Regions from separate parts of the Bacillus sp. 5w2 genome, predicted to be linked through region 2. Evidence: riboswitches for the same ligand, from Rfam matches in the RefSeq annotation. Region 2 holds a riboswitch; each other region holds the start of a gene.

Region 1 (4,889 bases), on a different contig from region 2:
CCTTTTATTGTATATTTTATTTTTATTTCGTTCAATTCAAAAAACTTTAAAACCTAGTTGATTTATACGATTAATGTGTATTATAATGAAACAAATTTAATTATTGCTGATTGGAAAAACCAAAGGCACTTTTCTCATACGGGAAAAGTGCCTTTTTCATTTACTATTACAGGGGGATTATTTATGCAGAAATTAATTGTCTTTGCTATTATTGGATTTTTCGCTCAATTGATTGACGGAGCACTTGGAATGGCGTATGGGGTAACATCTACCTCACTTTTACTAATGTTTGGTATCGCACCTGCTGTCGCTTCCGCATCTGTTCATTTAGCTGAAGTCGTTACAACCGCCGCTTCTGGTGCATCCCACATCAAATTTGGAAACGTTGATAAATATACCGTTTCCAGGCTTACATTGCCAGGAGCAGTTGGCGCATTTATTGGGGCATGTTTTTTAAGTAATTTACCTGGCGATGTAATTAAACCGTACATTTCCGTATTTTTATTTACTTTAGGGGTTTATATTTTATTACGATTCATCATTCAAAAACAAATTGTCACTTCAAAGAAACGTATGTCTGCTAAACAGCTTGTTCCGCTTGGCTTATTCGCTGGATTCGTTGATTCAACTGGTGGTGGTGGCTGGGGTCCAATTACGACACCTGTACTTTTAGCAAGAGGAAACGAAGCTAGAAAAGTTATCGGCTCTGTAGATACGAGTGAATTTCCTGTTTCACTCGCTGCAACAATTGGATTTTTCATTTCACTTGGCTGGGAACAAGTAAGTTGGGTTTGGGTATTTTCTCTCATGCTCGGTGGTATCGTTGCGGCACCAATCGCCGCGTGGTTAGTGCGCATCGTACCTTCTCATTTACTTGGCGTATTAGTTGGTGGCCTTATTATCTTTACAAACATTCGTACACTGCTTACTACATTTAAAGTGGATCCAACTATTATTTCACTTTCTTACGTGGCAGTTGGTCTTGTCGTTATTATTTCTATTTTCATTGCTGTTCGCAATCATTCCAAACATTCTAACGCATCGACCGCCGGATATCCGAATGATCAAAAGCAAATGCTACCATAACGATAAAAATACCGCCCGATATACTTCGAGCGGTATTTTTTATTTTTCCATTCTCCAATTTATCATTGTCTCTGTAGTGCCAATTCTTTTCATATGTAATTTCTCTAATACACGAATCGATCCATCATTTTCTAGAAGTGTCTCTGCAATAATTGTTTCTACCTGTTCTGTTTGAAAAGCCCAATTTATTAATTCTCTTACAGCTTCTGTTGCATACCCTTTATTCCAATATTTCTCAATAAATCCATAACCAATTTCTACTGTATGTTCCTCATTTGGTTTCCCTTTAAACCCTACATCACCTAGAACGATGTCATCTTCTTTTCGAATGACATACCACGCGCCCCAAGGTAATAAATCCTTATCTTGCTTTATATTTTCTACATGCCCTACAATATGTGGACCACTATTATATCCTTGCTCGTTAGCAACGTGAATACTCTCTTTTGTACACGGCACTATATAGAGCCTTTCTGTTTCTAATTTCATGTTGATTTCCCCTTTTCAATTAAACAATACCTCAATTTTATCAGAAATAAAAAGAATATTCATTCTATTTATCAAATTTATACTTATTCTTTGAAACGAATTTAAGGAATAATCCTCTTTTAATAGTTATGTCGAATTATATTTTCAGAATTTTCTTTTATTTTTAAAGGGTTTTCCAATATTTTTTGCGAAACATTTGTATAACAATTTCTTTCTTTATTTTTTGTTACATAACAGTAGGTTCGGGTGGAGTTTTGCAAGCGTTTCCTATACAATAACCGATATTTTTTGACTTTTCCTAACAAAATATCTTGCAATATATTCAGAAACTCATTACAATTGCCATATATTAAAAATCTTAGCAATATATAAAATCCTCATCAATCCGATGAGGTAGAGGTTGCGACTTTTAAAAGTAAAACGGACGAGACACTGAGAATGTCCCTGACTTCGTTTGAAAGGAAAAGTTGCCGAAGTTTATATTTCTTCTCTGGAAGTATAAGCTGGGGCTGTCTCCGAAAGGAACAGAACTGTCACGTTTACAAAATTACCGTGTAAACGTGGGGTGCTATCTTAACGGAAGGGTATGATGGGGTGGTTATTTGTGAAACGTTCCGCCAAATTCCTTTGGCGGTTTTTTGTATTTTTCTCCCCCGCTCCTTCCTAACCTACAAGAAAAGGAGTGTTGAACATGAATAGCGCAACAAATCAATCTACCTCTAAAACGCAAACTACACAAGGACAGGGTGAATTAAAACGCGGATTAAAATCTCGTCACCTTACGATGATTTCTCTCGGTGGTACAATCGGTACCGGACTATTTCTTGCTAGCGGTGGTGTTATCCATTCTGCTGGTCCTGGCGGTGCATTAATTGCATACGCCGCAATTGGAATTATGGTTTACTTTTTAATGACAAGCTTAGCTGAACTCGCAGCTTACATGCCTGTTACTGGATCTTTTAGTACGTACGCAACAAAGTTTGTTGATCCATCACTTGGCTTTGCACTTGGATGGAACTATTGGTATAACTGGGCCATTACAATTGCTGCTGAACTAGCTGCTGTAACATTAATTATGAAATTTTGGTTCCCAGATACTCCTTCTCTTATTTGGAGTGGATTATGTTTAGCTATTATTTTCCTTTTAAACTATTTATCTGTTAAAGGGTTTGGTGAATCTGAATATTGGTTCGCACTTATTAAAGTAGTTACTATTATTATCTTTTTAATTGTCGGCTTCATGATGATTTTTGGAATTATGGGCGGCGAATCTGTTGGCTTTAAAAACTTCACTGTTGCAGATGCACCATTTAATGGCGGCATTATGGCAATTATCGGTGTATTTATGGCTGCTGGTTTCTCCTTCCAAGGAACTGAATTATTAGGAGTAGCTGCTGGTGAAACTGCTGATCCAGAGCGTAACATTCCAAAAGCAATTCGCTCGATCTTTTGGCGTATTCTTTTATTCTATATCCTTGCGATTCTCGTTATCGGTTTATTAATTCCTTATACGACTGAAAGCCTTGCTGCAAGCGATGTAACAGTAAGTCCATTTACACTTATTTTTGAAAAAGCGGGCGTTGCCTTTGCTGCTTCTGTTATGAACGCTGTTATTTTAACGGCAGTACTGTCTGCTGGTAACTCTGGTATGTATGCATCAACTCGTATGCTTTGGGATCTAGCTCGCCAGGGAAAAGCACCAAAGTTTCTTGGTAAATTAGATAGCCGCGGTGTACCTGTTAACGCATTAATCGTAACGTCAATTGTCGGTAGTATCGCTTTTATTGCCTCATTATTCGGTGACGGTGTTGTATACATTTGGTTATTAAACGCATCTGGAATGTCTGGCTTTATCGCATGGGTCGGAATCGCAATTAGTCATTACCGTTTCCGTAAAGCATATATCGCTCAAGGTAAAGATTTAAAAGACTTACCATATAGAGCGAAATGGTTCCCGTTCGGTCCAATCTTCGCATTTGCACTTTGTGTCATCGTAATTTTAGGTCAAAACTACGGCGCATTTATGGGCGAATCAATCGATTGGAACGGTGTACTCGTTTCTTATATCGGTTTACCACTTTTCTTAGTACTATGGTTAGGATATAAATTTACGAAGAAAACGAAAGTGATTCCACTTGATAAATGTGAACTAAAATAAAGTAAAACGAGCAAACAAATTTGTTTGCTCGTTTTTTATTCCAATGCTTCTCCCTTCCCTATTGCTCCTGTTTTTGCAATAATAAAGGAAATATAAATAAAGGTTGGGATACCATGAACATTCGTATTACTGATGAAGCAAAAGCAGCTATACATAGATTAGAACGTGAAGACAAAAAGATCATTCGCATTAGAGGAACAATGACAAACTCTTGTAGTATTTTCGTTGATGTGGATTTAATTTGGGATACATATGATGCAGATGACGTTGTATATGAAGATGCAGAGCTTATCGTACAAATGGATTCATTCACGAAAGACTACACTGGTGATACGGTGAAACTTGATTATAAGACGACTGGTTTTAGTATTACGACTCCGAGTGAGACTTTGGTTTATGGATTGTCGATTAAAAAATAAAAATTGTTTTTATTTGACCACCGAGGTGAAAACATGGGTAAATATGTTCCGTTGAAATTTTTATTTAATGAAGAATTAGCAGAAAGTATGGCTGATTCTATTTGTAAACACGTTCCTACTTTCTCGAAAAGAAACTTCGTATCTTCCGTAACATGTAAAGTTGAAAGTTTAGAGTTAAAGCAGCGTATTGAAGTAATTGCAGATGAATTACACAATGCTTTACAAAAAGATTTTCATGCAGCAATACATATATTACTGAAAACATTGGGACCAGAAAATACAACAGAAGTAGGCACATTTACAAACGGATATATGTACATGCCTATTGCAAAATACGTTGAAAAATATGGGCTTAACGATTTTGAAACCTCATTCAACGCAATGTATGAAATAACAAAAAGGAATACTGCTGAATATGCCATTCGGCCTTTTCTTGAAACATATCATGAAGATACACTAAACATATTACAACAGTGGATTCATGACGAAAACAGCCACATTAGGAGATTAGTTTCCGAAGGTACAAGACCAAGACTTCCTTGGGCTAAAAAAATAGGAGCTCTGAAAGGTGACTTTAAGAACAATTTAAAACTTTTAGAGCCATTAATGAATGACCCTTCTAAATATGTCCAAAAATCAGTAGCCAATCATATTAACGATATTACGAAAGAAGATAAAGAACTCGTTTTTCAATGGTTGCAGCAATTACGCGATAACCAGTATCCTGTTAACCCTTG
Region 2 (4,889 bases):
ATAATCAAAGCATGCAGTAATTGTCCCGTAGCAATGAGTATAACAATTGAAAATACAATGAGTTGAATACTTAACAATATAAAGATTAAGCGAAGAAATTGATGCATTCGTTTTTCAGTATCAATTGGATATAATGCTACAATAATATTTCCTGAAAAATATTTCCATAGAGAACGAAGCTGCATAGAAATCATATATAGGACGATGTAAGCAATAGCACCTTTTACGTATATATTTGGAATAAAGTATAGGGCGAAAGCACCGATTAACCCTAAGCGAATATATATACCAAAATAATCATTTCCACGTAAAAATGCTAGTGTATGTAAATAGAAGAAAGTTGCTCTTTTTTTATGTAATAAAGGTTCAATCCAATTTGTAAGCCATTTTCTTTTATTTACTTGCTTATTCAGTTGCGGAACATCGGTGAAAATGCTAGCAAATTGATAAAAACGAACGTCCATTTTCTCTTCTTGTTCGATTATGTAATCCCACGGTATTCGTTTTGTAGGCTGTTTTTTCGTGTATAGAAGCAGGAAAGCAAGTAGCAAGAGCAATCCGCCTAATATGAGAACATTTGCCGAATAAAACAGCATGTAAATGAGTAAGGCGTTACAAGTAATACGGATGATCAGCCATATATTTTTTTCATAACCATCACGCCACATCCAATGTATGTACATGTTCCAAGCTTTCGTAATCATTAAAACGATAAAGATTGTACATAAGAAAGGTACAGTTAATTGTAATGATTGCAGTGCAAGTGGTACGAGAATAAGGAACGTAAATAATAATGGGAAAAGCTGAATGATGTAATTATATAGAAGAGATTTTTTAAAATAAGATGTTAATTTCTCTTCTAGTGCGAGTAAATAGACAGCATCAGGTTTCTGAATAAATGTACGGATAGGGCATCTCGTTATAATGAATGTAAGTACAATCGTGATGAGTAGTAAAGATAGTCCTTTAGAAGGAGCTGTCTTAAGAAACTTTGCGTAATAGTAAGCACCTATACAGGCAACGAAGATAAAGCTATATAGTAAACCGTTAATCATACGTGCAAAGTATGTAATGATATTTTGAATATGTTGTTGGAAGCGACTGCTCCATAACGATTCAATTGACATGTTTTCACCTCTTTGTTCTATTATATATGTTTTACAAAAGAAAAAACGAGCAAATTGCGTTATGCAACTTGCTCGTTTTTCTTTTCGTTATTTTTTTTCTGATCACGATTCATTAATGGATAGAAAGCAAAGCCGATTACGAATAAACCAATTCCGAGAAGGAACGTTTTTATATCGGATGCTCCTGTTTTAATAACCCATAGTGCGTAACAAAGTGCGATAACTGCAACTATGCCATCTGTAATTCTTGCCCGCATTTCATTTTTATATGTTTCACCAGTTGCGACTAGTTTTAACTGGAAGATTGGTGAAACGAGATATGGAATGAGGTAGGCTAATGTTGATACGGTAATAACGAATGTATAAGCTTCCGCAATGGTTCCTGATAATGTTGAGAACAAGAACACTTGCGACATAATGTTTGTTAAACGTAATGAGTAAATTGGACTTCCTTTTTTATTTGTTTTTGTGAAGAAGGAAGGGAAGAAACCTTCTTTTGCTGCTTGATAAGGTACTTCTGAGCTTAATAAAATCCAACCTAAGATAGAACCGAATAGGGAAGTAAGAGCAAGTAATGCCATCAGTTTCCCGCCGCCATGACCCATTGCAGCGTTTAATGCATCTGCTAATGGGCGTTCAGAAGCTTGTAATGTATCAACGTGAAGTACACCCATTGTTAAAATTGTAATTCCTAAGTAAATGGCAACTGTAATAAGTAATCCTGCCACCGTTGCGCGTTTTACTGTTTTCGGAGAGGTAGCACGGTTTGATAAAAGTACTGCTGATTCAATTCCGATAAATGCCCAAAGCGTTGTAAGAGCAGCTAAATTTACTTGTGAAAGTAGACCGTGTGAAACACCTGATTTATCGATCATCGGTGTGTACCATTGTCCGAACTTAGAAGCTTCGAAAGCAAATAAAGTAACGACGATGAATAGTAGGAATCCAGTTACTTTCGTTGTTGTTGCTAAGAAGTTTAGTTTTCCAGCTCCGCTTACACCGTTTGTTAATATAATGTGAGTTCCCCAAAGTAGGATGGAACAAATCGTAAATGTAATAAGTTTCCCGACTTCTATGTTAAAAGAACCGATTGAAAATAGTAGTCGTGTATCTTTCATAATTGGGAAGAAGAGTGATAAATATCCCGCGAAAGATGTAATGATGGCAACGTTACTTGCCCAGTTTGCAACCCAATATCCCCACACCATACTGAAACCAGCCATTTTTTTCTTTTTTGGTGATGAGAATAAAGCATATGCATGACTTTGTGGTCCTGTTGTTAAATCAGGACGACGAATTGCTAAATTACCGAAAACAAGAGCTAGCATTAAAACACCAAACCCTGTTGTTAACCAAGCTAAAGTGACACCGAGAGGGCTTGCTGTTTGTGCCAACGTACTTGGCACCATGAAAATACCAGCGCCAACCATGTTGCCGACAACGAAAGCTGTTAGTACCCAAAATCCCCATTTTTTTTGTTGCATAGAAAATACCTCCAAAGTTAGTATAACCAAGTCAAGCGAGGAGATATGTATGTCTTCCTAGTAGAGAAGAAAAGTTCCAAACAAAACAAAAAAAGCACGTAATTTGCCGCTACATGCTTTCTATCTTATAAGAAACCCACGACATACCTCTCGATAGCTCTCCACAAACGAAACGTTTCGTTTGTGACAGTTCTGCACTTATTAAATGCAGACCCAGCAAGTGTGCATGGTGGACACAACTTACTTCGGCAATCATTCCTTTCTCATTCCTTCATCAATGCCACTACATCTCCTGAAATGATACTCTTAATGACTGCAACCTCTACCTCACCGAGATACGAATGAGGATTTAAATATTAAATTAACGTATTTAAGAGTAACAAATGTATTTTTATACGTCAATGGATATGGTAATAATCAGATTATAGAGAAGAGTTTGTGATTAAAAGGGATAGGGATTATTATGTAATATTGAATTTTCATAATATAATAAACATTATTGGTGCTAGAAGATTGAGAAGGGGATGAAGTATATGTCTACATGTCATAAAAATTCAGTAATAGGTGTGCTAGATTCGGGAGTTGGGGGATTAACAGTTGCGAGTGAAATTATAAGACAATTGCCTAAAGAGAGCATTTATTATATTGGTGATAATGAGCGTTGCCCGTATGGGCCGAGAAGTGTAGAGGAGGTACAATCTTTCATATTTGAAATGGTTGAGTTCCTCAAGCAGTTTCCATTAAAAGCTCTAGTTGTAGCATGTAATACTGGTGCAGCTGCAGCATTGACCGCGTTGCAAGAAGCACTTCCCATCCCGGTTATTGGTGTTATACATCCGGGAGCAAGAGCTGCAATTAAAGTGACAAAGAAAGGGAGAATTGGAGTAATTGGAACTGTAGGTACGATAAAATCTAATATGTACGAACAAGCATTACACGAGCTGGATACATATTTGGAAGTGCATAGTCATGCATGTCCGACTTTAGCTACAGTTGTAGAAAATCAATTAGAAGACACAGCATATGTCATGCAGCAAGTGAAACAAGCTTTACTGCCATTAACGAAAGAAGATATAGATACGTTAATTCTTGGGTGTACGCATTATCCACTTTTAGAGTCCTATATAAAAAAGGAGTTAGGAGAGGCTGTAACGATTATTAGTTCTGCAGAAGAAACAGCGATAGAGTTAAGCACTATTTTACAGCACAAAGGAATTTTGTCTGACAATTTGAATCCGAAGCATCGCTTTTTTACAACAGGCTCTATTTTATCATTTGAACATATTGCTGAGCGTTGGTTAGGGTATCAAATTTCTGTAGAAGGTGTGAATTTACCTATGGAAAAACAAATCGTGAAATAAAAAGAAGCTGATCTAAAACTAGATCAGCTTCTACATATAAGATTAAACTAAGTTTAATACAGTTACTTTTTCACGTGTCATAGACTCAAGGCTCTTACGAATACCTTGTGCGCCCATACCTGAACCTTTTACACCGATGAATGGGAAGTGGTCAGGACCGCGCTCTGTGCGCCCGTTAATTTGAACAGAACCAGTTTCGATTTTGTTAGCAATTGCAAATGCTTTGTTAATGTCTTTTGTGAAGACACTTGCTTGCAAGCCGAACTCTGATTTGTTAGCAATTTCAATTGCTTGCTCATCTGAAGAAACACGGATGATTGGAAGGATTGGGCCGAATGGCTCTTCCCAAGCAACTTTCATTTCTTCTGTTACGTGGTCGATTAATGTTGGGTAAATTAAGTTACGCTCACGTTTGTTACCAATAACGATTGTTGCACCCTTTTTAACAGCGTCGTCAACTAAGCTTTGAACGAAGTCAGCAGACTTGTCGTCGATTAATGGAACGATTGTGCTGTCTTGTTCTGGAGATCCAACTGATAGTTCAGCTACTTGCGCTTTTAATAAGCCAACAAGCTCATCCGCTACGTTTTCGTGTACAAGTACACGTTTAATAGCTGTACAACGTTGACCAGAGTAAGAGAATGCACCGCTTACGATATGGTTTGCAGCATCTTGTAAGTCAGCATCTTCGCGAACGATACCAGGATCTTTACCACCAAGTTCTAATACAAGTGGAATCATTGCAGCTTTTTTCGCTAAATGTTTACCTGTGTTTGTACCACCTGTGAACGATACCATATTGATGCCTTCGTGTTCCACTAAGTAGTCACCAATTACAGAACCGCGTCCTGTAGCTACGTTTACAAGACCTTTTGGAAGGCCAGCTTTATGAAGTGCTTCAACCATTTTAATACCAC
Region 3 (4,889 bases), on a different contig from region 2:
CTTCAACAGTAGCTCGCCCTTCGAGATTCAAGCCAATCTCCTCGAAGAAAGAGATTGCGTTATCAAGGGATTCTACAACGATGCTGACATTGTCCATTCGTAGTAATCTGTTGTTTGTCATAGTCTTTATCTCCTTATATGTATAAATTTATTATCTAATTATCCTTATAATTATACTAAAATCTCTTCTAAACAAAAAACACCTTGTCACAGTGTAGGAAAATGTGACAAAGTGTTTTCGGGTATAGTATATAACACCTTGTTAACGAACAACACTTCCTAAATCCTCTACTATTGAAATATGCGCGAACTTTATTTCGTGAATGCTATCATTTCAAGAATTTGATAATGTAGTTGCTATTCGATAAAATAACTTCGAGTTTCCCACAAAATATTCCTATCCTGTACGCAAATGGCTCGATTGTTGTAAATAACTTTCTTGTCACTCTATACAAAGCAAACAGCTTTCTATTTATATAGGAAGGAAATAGATTAATATGGGTTTGTAAGCTGTAATCCAAATGTAAAATTAACTCATCTGAACCAAAGGCTCAACTTTCGCCATAAATGATTGATGCAGTGCCTCCACACCTGTTACTAAATGAAGGCGGTCAATAACGACAGACACTTTAATTTCTGATGTACTTACCATTTTAATATGAATATTTTCTTCTTTTAAAGTAGTGAACATATTCGCAGCGACACCTGGGTTAGATACCATACCTGATCCTACAATTGATACTTTTGCTAAATGATTTTCATATTCTACAGATTCATAGTGTAGTGTTTCTTGATTTTGTTCCAATACCTCTAAAGTTTCTCTTAAATCATTAGAGTGGATTGAGAAGGAGAGGTGAACAGTTCCTTCATTTGTAATACTTTGAATGATGATATCTACATTAATATGTGCCGCTGCTAATGTAGAGAAAACTGTTGAAAGTGCACCTTGTTCCAATCCTTTCATTGTGACGCGTGTAATATTATCTTCAAATGCAATACCTTTAACGATTGATTGTTGTTCCATGTTACATTCTCCTTTTACAATTGTTCCGTTTTCTTGTTCCATACTTGAGCGAACTTCTAAAACGACATTATGATTTTTAGCAAACTCAACCGCACGCGGGTGTAATACACCAGCACCGAGGTTTGCAAGTTCTAACATTTCGTCATAAGAAATTTCATCTAATTTATAAGCGTCTTTTACAACTCGTGGGTCCGTCGTGTATACGCCTGTCACATCCGTGTAAATATCACATTTTTTTGCTTTCAGTGCAGCGGTTAATGCAACAGCAGTTGTATCAGAGCCACCGCGTCCAAGTGTTGTAATTTCATATTCTTCACTGACTCCTTGGAACCCAGCTATAATAACAATCGTGCCTTCAGCAAGATAAGATTGAATACGATCTGTATGAATGTCAGTAATCCGTGCATTACTATGTACAGATTCTGTCGTAATACCAGCTTGCCATCCTGTTAATGAAATTGCATGATAGCCTTTTGCTTGCAGTGCCATCGTTAATAATGAAATAGTTACTTGTTCTCCTGTAGATAGAAGCATATCCATTTCACGTTTACTTGGATTTTCTGTAATAGCGTTAGCGAGTGCGACAAGTTCATCCGTGCTTTTTCCCATTGCTGAAACGACAGAGACAATGCTATGACCTCGTTCATATTCTTCAATAATCAAATTTGCTACATGTTGAATGCGTTCGACGCTTCCGACAGAAGTGCCACCAAATTTTTGAACAATTGTTTCCATTACAAATTCCTTCTTTCGTCTATTTTTAAGAATAGATTAGGAAATATATAAATCCCAATACTCCTGTAGTTACCAGAAAGACAAACAAAAAACACCATCTCAAATAAGTGAGGATGGTGCTGTTACAGGAAAAGGGAAACAGAAAACGGAGCTAATAAAAAAACCGCCAAAAAAGGAATATCATAAAAAATGATATCTCTTTTTTGTAGATAGCTCTTCATACGTACACGTCTGTACATATGACAGTTCTGTTTCTATTCGAAAACAGCCCCAATTGATAAATGCAGAGAAATTTATCAATTTCGGCAATACTTCCTTTCATCTAAGTTCATAGACATCTCTGTGTCTCCATTAGACTACTCATAAGTATCGCAACCTCTATCTCACGTTTTAGGCGAGAGTGTTTGATTTATGAAGTTGTTGGTAACATTTGTTTTATAATAATTTAAATTTTTCGGGGAATCAAGTGTTTTATATATATTTTAAAAATTCTTTCTTTTTTATGGGGAAGTTTGTGAAAAATGTAGCAAAATAAATTCATTGCATGTACATTAAATTTATAGTGCATTGGAGGTGGAAGAATGAAGAGGGAAAAGCCTATTTATGTTTCGGCAGAAATGAACACAACAATGGAGAAATTATGGGAATATACGCAGGAACCAGATATACATACAGAGTGGGATGCCCGCTTTACTGAAATTTCTTATTTAGAGAAAAAAGAAGGAGAACCACAGAAGTTTTTATATAAAACAAAGATCGGATTTGGACTTGAAATAGCTGGAGAAGGGGAATCAATAGGTGAGATAAGAAAAGAAACGGGTGAAAGAATTTCTTCTTTAAAATTTTGGACAGATAGTAAATTATCTCTTATTCAAATAGGGCGTGGTTATTGGAAGTATACACCGACCGAAGAACACATTCATTTTGAGACGCAATATGATTATGATACGAGGTTTGGTCGTATAGGGAGTGTAATAGATTCCTATATGTTTCGTCCGTTATTAGGTTGGGCGACAGCTTGGAGTTTTGATGCTTTAAAATTATGGTTAGAAAAGGGACTTCATCCTAGATTACTAATTAGAAAAACAATGACATATTGGCTCGTATGTTTTTTATTTGCTTTTGTATGGATGTATCAAGGGATAGTGCCGAAACTAGTTTTTACTCATTCAGAAGAAGTAAAGATGCTATCTGTGATGATTGGTTCAACTGAACATAGTATTTTTGTACTTAAAATAATTGGATTGCTAGAAATTATTTTTGGTGTCATATGGCTGTTGCCATTTCCAAAACAAAAAGTATTTATCGTACATATTTTTATGTTAATAGCCTTAATGATAGCGGCAGGATTTACGAATATCGTAAGCTTTACAGAGCCGTTTAATCCAATTACATTAAATATCCTACTGATAGGGTTATCGATTGTTGGTTATATAAATAGTTTTAATTTACCAAGTGCAAAAAATTGCAAGAGGACGAGAAAGGGATAATGTATGGCTAATATTTATGAGAGATTACTAGGAGATACTTATAAAAAACTTCATCCAGAATTACAGAAGCGGTATGCGATTACAGAAGATAATAGTTTCACAGGGGAAGGAAAGATGGATGAAATTTATGGAGGCTCTTTTTTCGTAAAATTAATATTAAAAATTGCATCGAAATTCCGTATGTTTTTCTCTGAGCGGGGGAAGGAAGTGCCATTTACAATACATAATACTGCTGAGCGAGATGAACATGGACATGAACTTGTGCGGTGGAATCGTACTTTTTATTTTCACAATAAGAAAAGATATTTTAATGCCGTTATGCAGTTGGATGAAGAGAATAATGAAATTGTGGATTGTTTTGGTGAACCGCACATACTTGTTTCTACATTGAATTTTCATATTGATGAGGTGGGGGCAATGCATATTTCTTCAAAGAAACAATGGTTTTTTATGTTTGGAAGAAAAATACCGTTACCTAGATTTTTATACGGAGAGGCAAAAATTGTAGAAAGTTATGATGAAACACTACAATGTTTTCGAATTCATGTACAAGTACGTAATCCGTTAATCGGTTCATTATTTTCATATAAGGGAACATTTGTGGAAAGGAAATAAATAGAATGAAAAATATAATAGTTGGGCTTGCTTGTTATATTATTTTTCTAATATGTGAGTGGTCAAATGTAAACCCAGTTGAAGCAATTATTTTATTATCTATTTTGTTATTTATACCGATGTCATTTTGCATTATTGATAAGAAAACAAGAAATGGATCGTATGTATTCTTTTATAAATTTGTATCGCTTTTATTTCCAATCGCAGCAATTAGTGCAATGCTAGCTTTCGTAACAAATCACTATTTCTTTGCACTACTTTGGTTTGTATATACAGGAATTGTTGCGTTATTTGGTGCAAGTAGATTGCTAGAAAGAGGATGGAAACCGTTAGAAGAGACGGCTATCGATAGTGCGTTTATGTATTTGTTTTTAGGTGGTTTTTGGTTTTTTGCTTCAGTAGCAAAGCTTTCCATTATGGACTTTAGTTCTGATATTGTTTTGCTTACCGCTGCACATTTTCATTATTCGGCATTTTTATTGCCGTTATCAGCTGGTTTAATTGGGAGAAAAAGAGAAAAGAGAAGTAAAGTGTATGATGCTATTATGTTTATCATCGTCATTTCACCTATGACAGTTGCAATAGGAATTACATACTCAAGGGTATTTGAATTTTTTGCAGTGTTCCTATATTTATGTGCGATTTATAGTTATGGTATTTATGTTTGGCGCACGAAATTTAATGCTATTAGTGCAAAGATTCTCCTAATCATATCGTCTAGTACACTCATGGTAACAATTATGTTTTCACTTATATATTCGTATGGGAATTTGACACATGTAATGACGATTACAATTGCTCAAATGGTTTGGATTCACGGTGTTGTCAATGGAATTGGAGTAGCGTTACCAGCATTTGTCGGTTGGATGATTGAAAAGAATGCTCCGAATTATAAATATTACGGGAAACCAATGAGCAGGTTAAGAGGAAATGCGACAGTTGGGGAAGCGTTTTTATATAACAGACATTTAATAGATAGCAAGGAATACAAAGGTTTAGTTGATAAAATGAATGATTTTCATAGT

What was found. A riboswitch is a leader RNA that binds a small molecule or an ion and turns the genes downstream of it on or off. The one in region 2 is predicted to bind lysine.
Region 1: it holds a riboswitch for lysine, as region 2 does, so the genes downstream of both, ACXY7N_RS29225 (amino acid permease) here and ACXY7N_RS29710 (amino acid permease) in region 2, are expected to answer to the same signal.
Region 3: it holds a riboswitch for lysine, as region 2 does, so the genes downstream of both, ACXY7N_RS04000 (aspartate kinase) here and ACXY7N_RS29710 (amino acid permease) in region 2, are expected to answer to the same signal.

Annotation. Positions count from the first base shown of each region.
Region 1 is NZ_JBTIWT010000030.1:28,553-33,441, forward strand. It holds gene ACXY7N_RS29215 (sulfite exporter TauE/SafE family protein) at 184-1,086, shown strand; gene ACXY7N_RS29220 (GNAT family N-acetyltransferase) at 1,126-1,575, opposite strand; lysine riboswitch at 1,962-2,154, shown strand; gene ACXY7N_RS29225 (amino acid permease) at 2,267-3,733, shown strand; gene ACXY7N_RS29230 (iron-sulfur cluster biosynthesis family protein) at 3,847-4,152, shown strand; gene ACXY7N_RS29235 (DNA alkylation repair protein) at 4,186-4,889, shown strand, end outside.
Region 2 is NZ_JBTIWT010000032.1:21,167-26,055, reverse strand. It holds gene ACXY7N_RS29715 (ABC transporter permease) at 1-1,127, opposite strand, end outside; gene ACXY7N_RS29710 (amino acid permease) at 1,187-2,611, opposite strand; lysine riboswitch at 2,758-2,944, opposite strand; gene racE (glutamate racemase) at 3,145-3,972, shown strand; gene gapN (NADP-dependent glyceraldehyde-3-phosphate dehydrogenase) at 4,015-4,889, opposite strand, start outside.
Region 3 is NZ_JBTIWT010000001.1:790,000-794,888, reverse strand. It holds gene ACXY7N_RS04005 (VOC family protein) at 1-121, opposite strand, end outside; gene ACXY7N_RS04000 (aspartate kinase) at 530-1,759, opposite strand; lysine riboswitch at 1,962-2,148, opposite strand; gene ACXY7N_RS03995 (DoxX-like family protein) at 2,341-3,249, shown strand; gene ACXY7N_RS03990 (DUF4166 domain-containing protein) at 3,253-3,864, shown strand; gene ACXY7N_RS03985 (YndJ family protein) at 3,870-4,889, shown strand, end outside.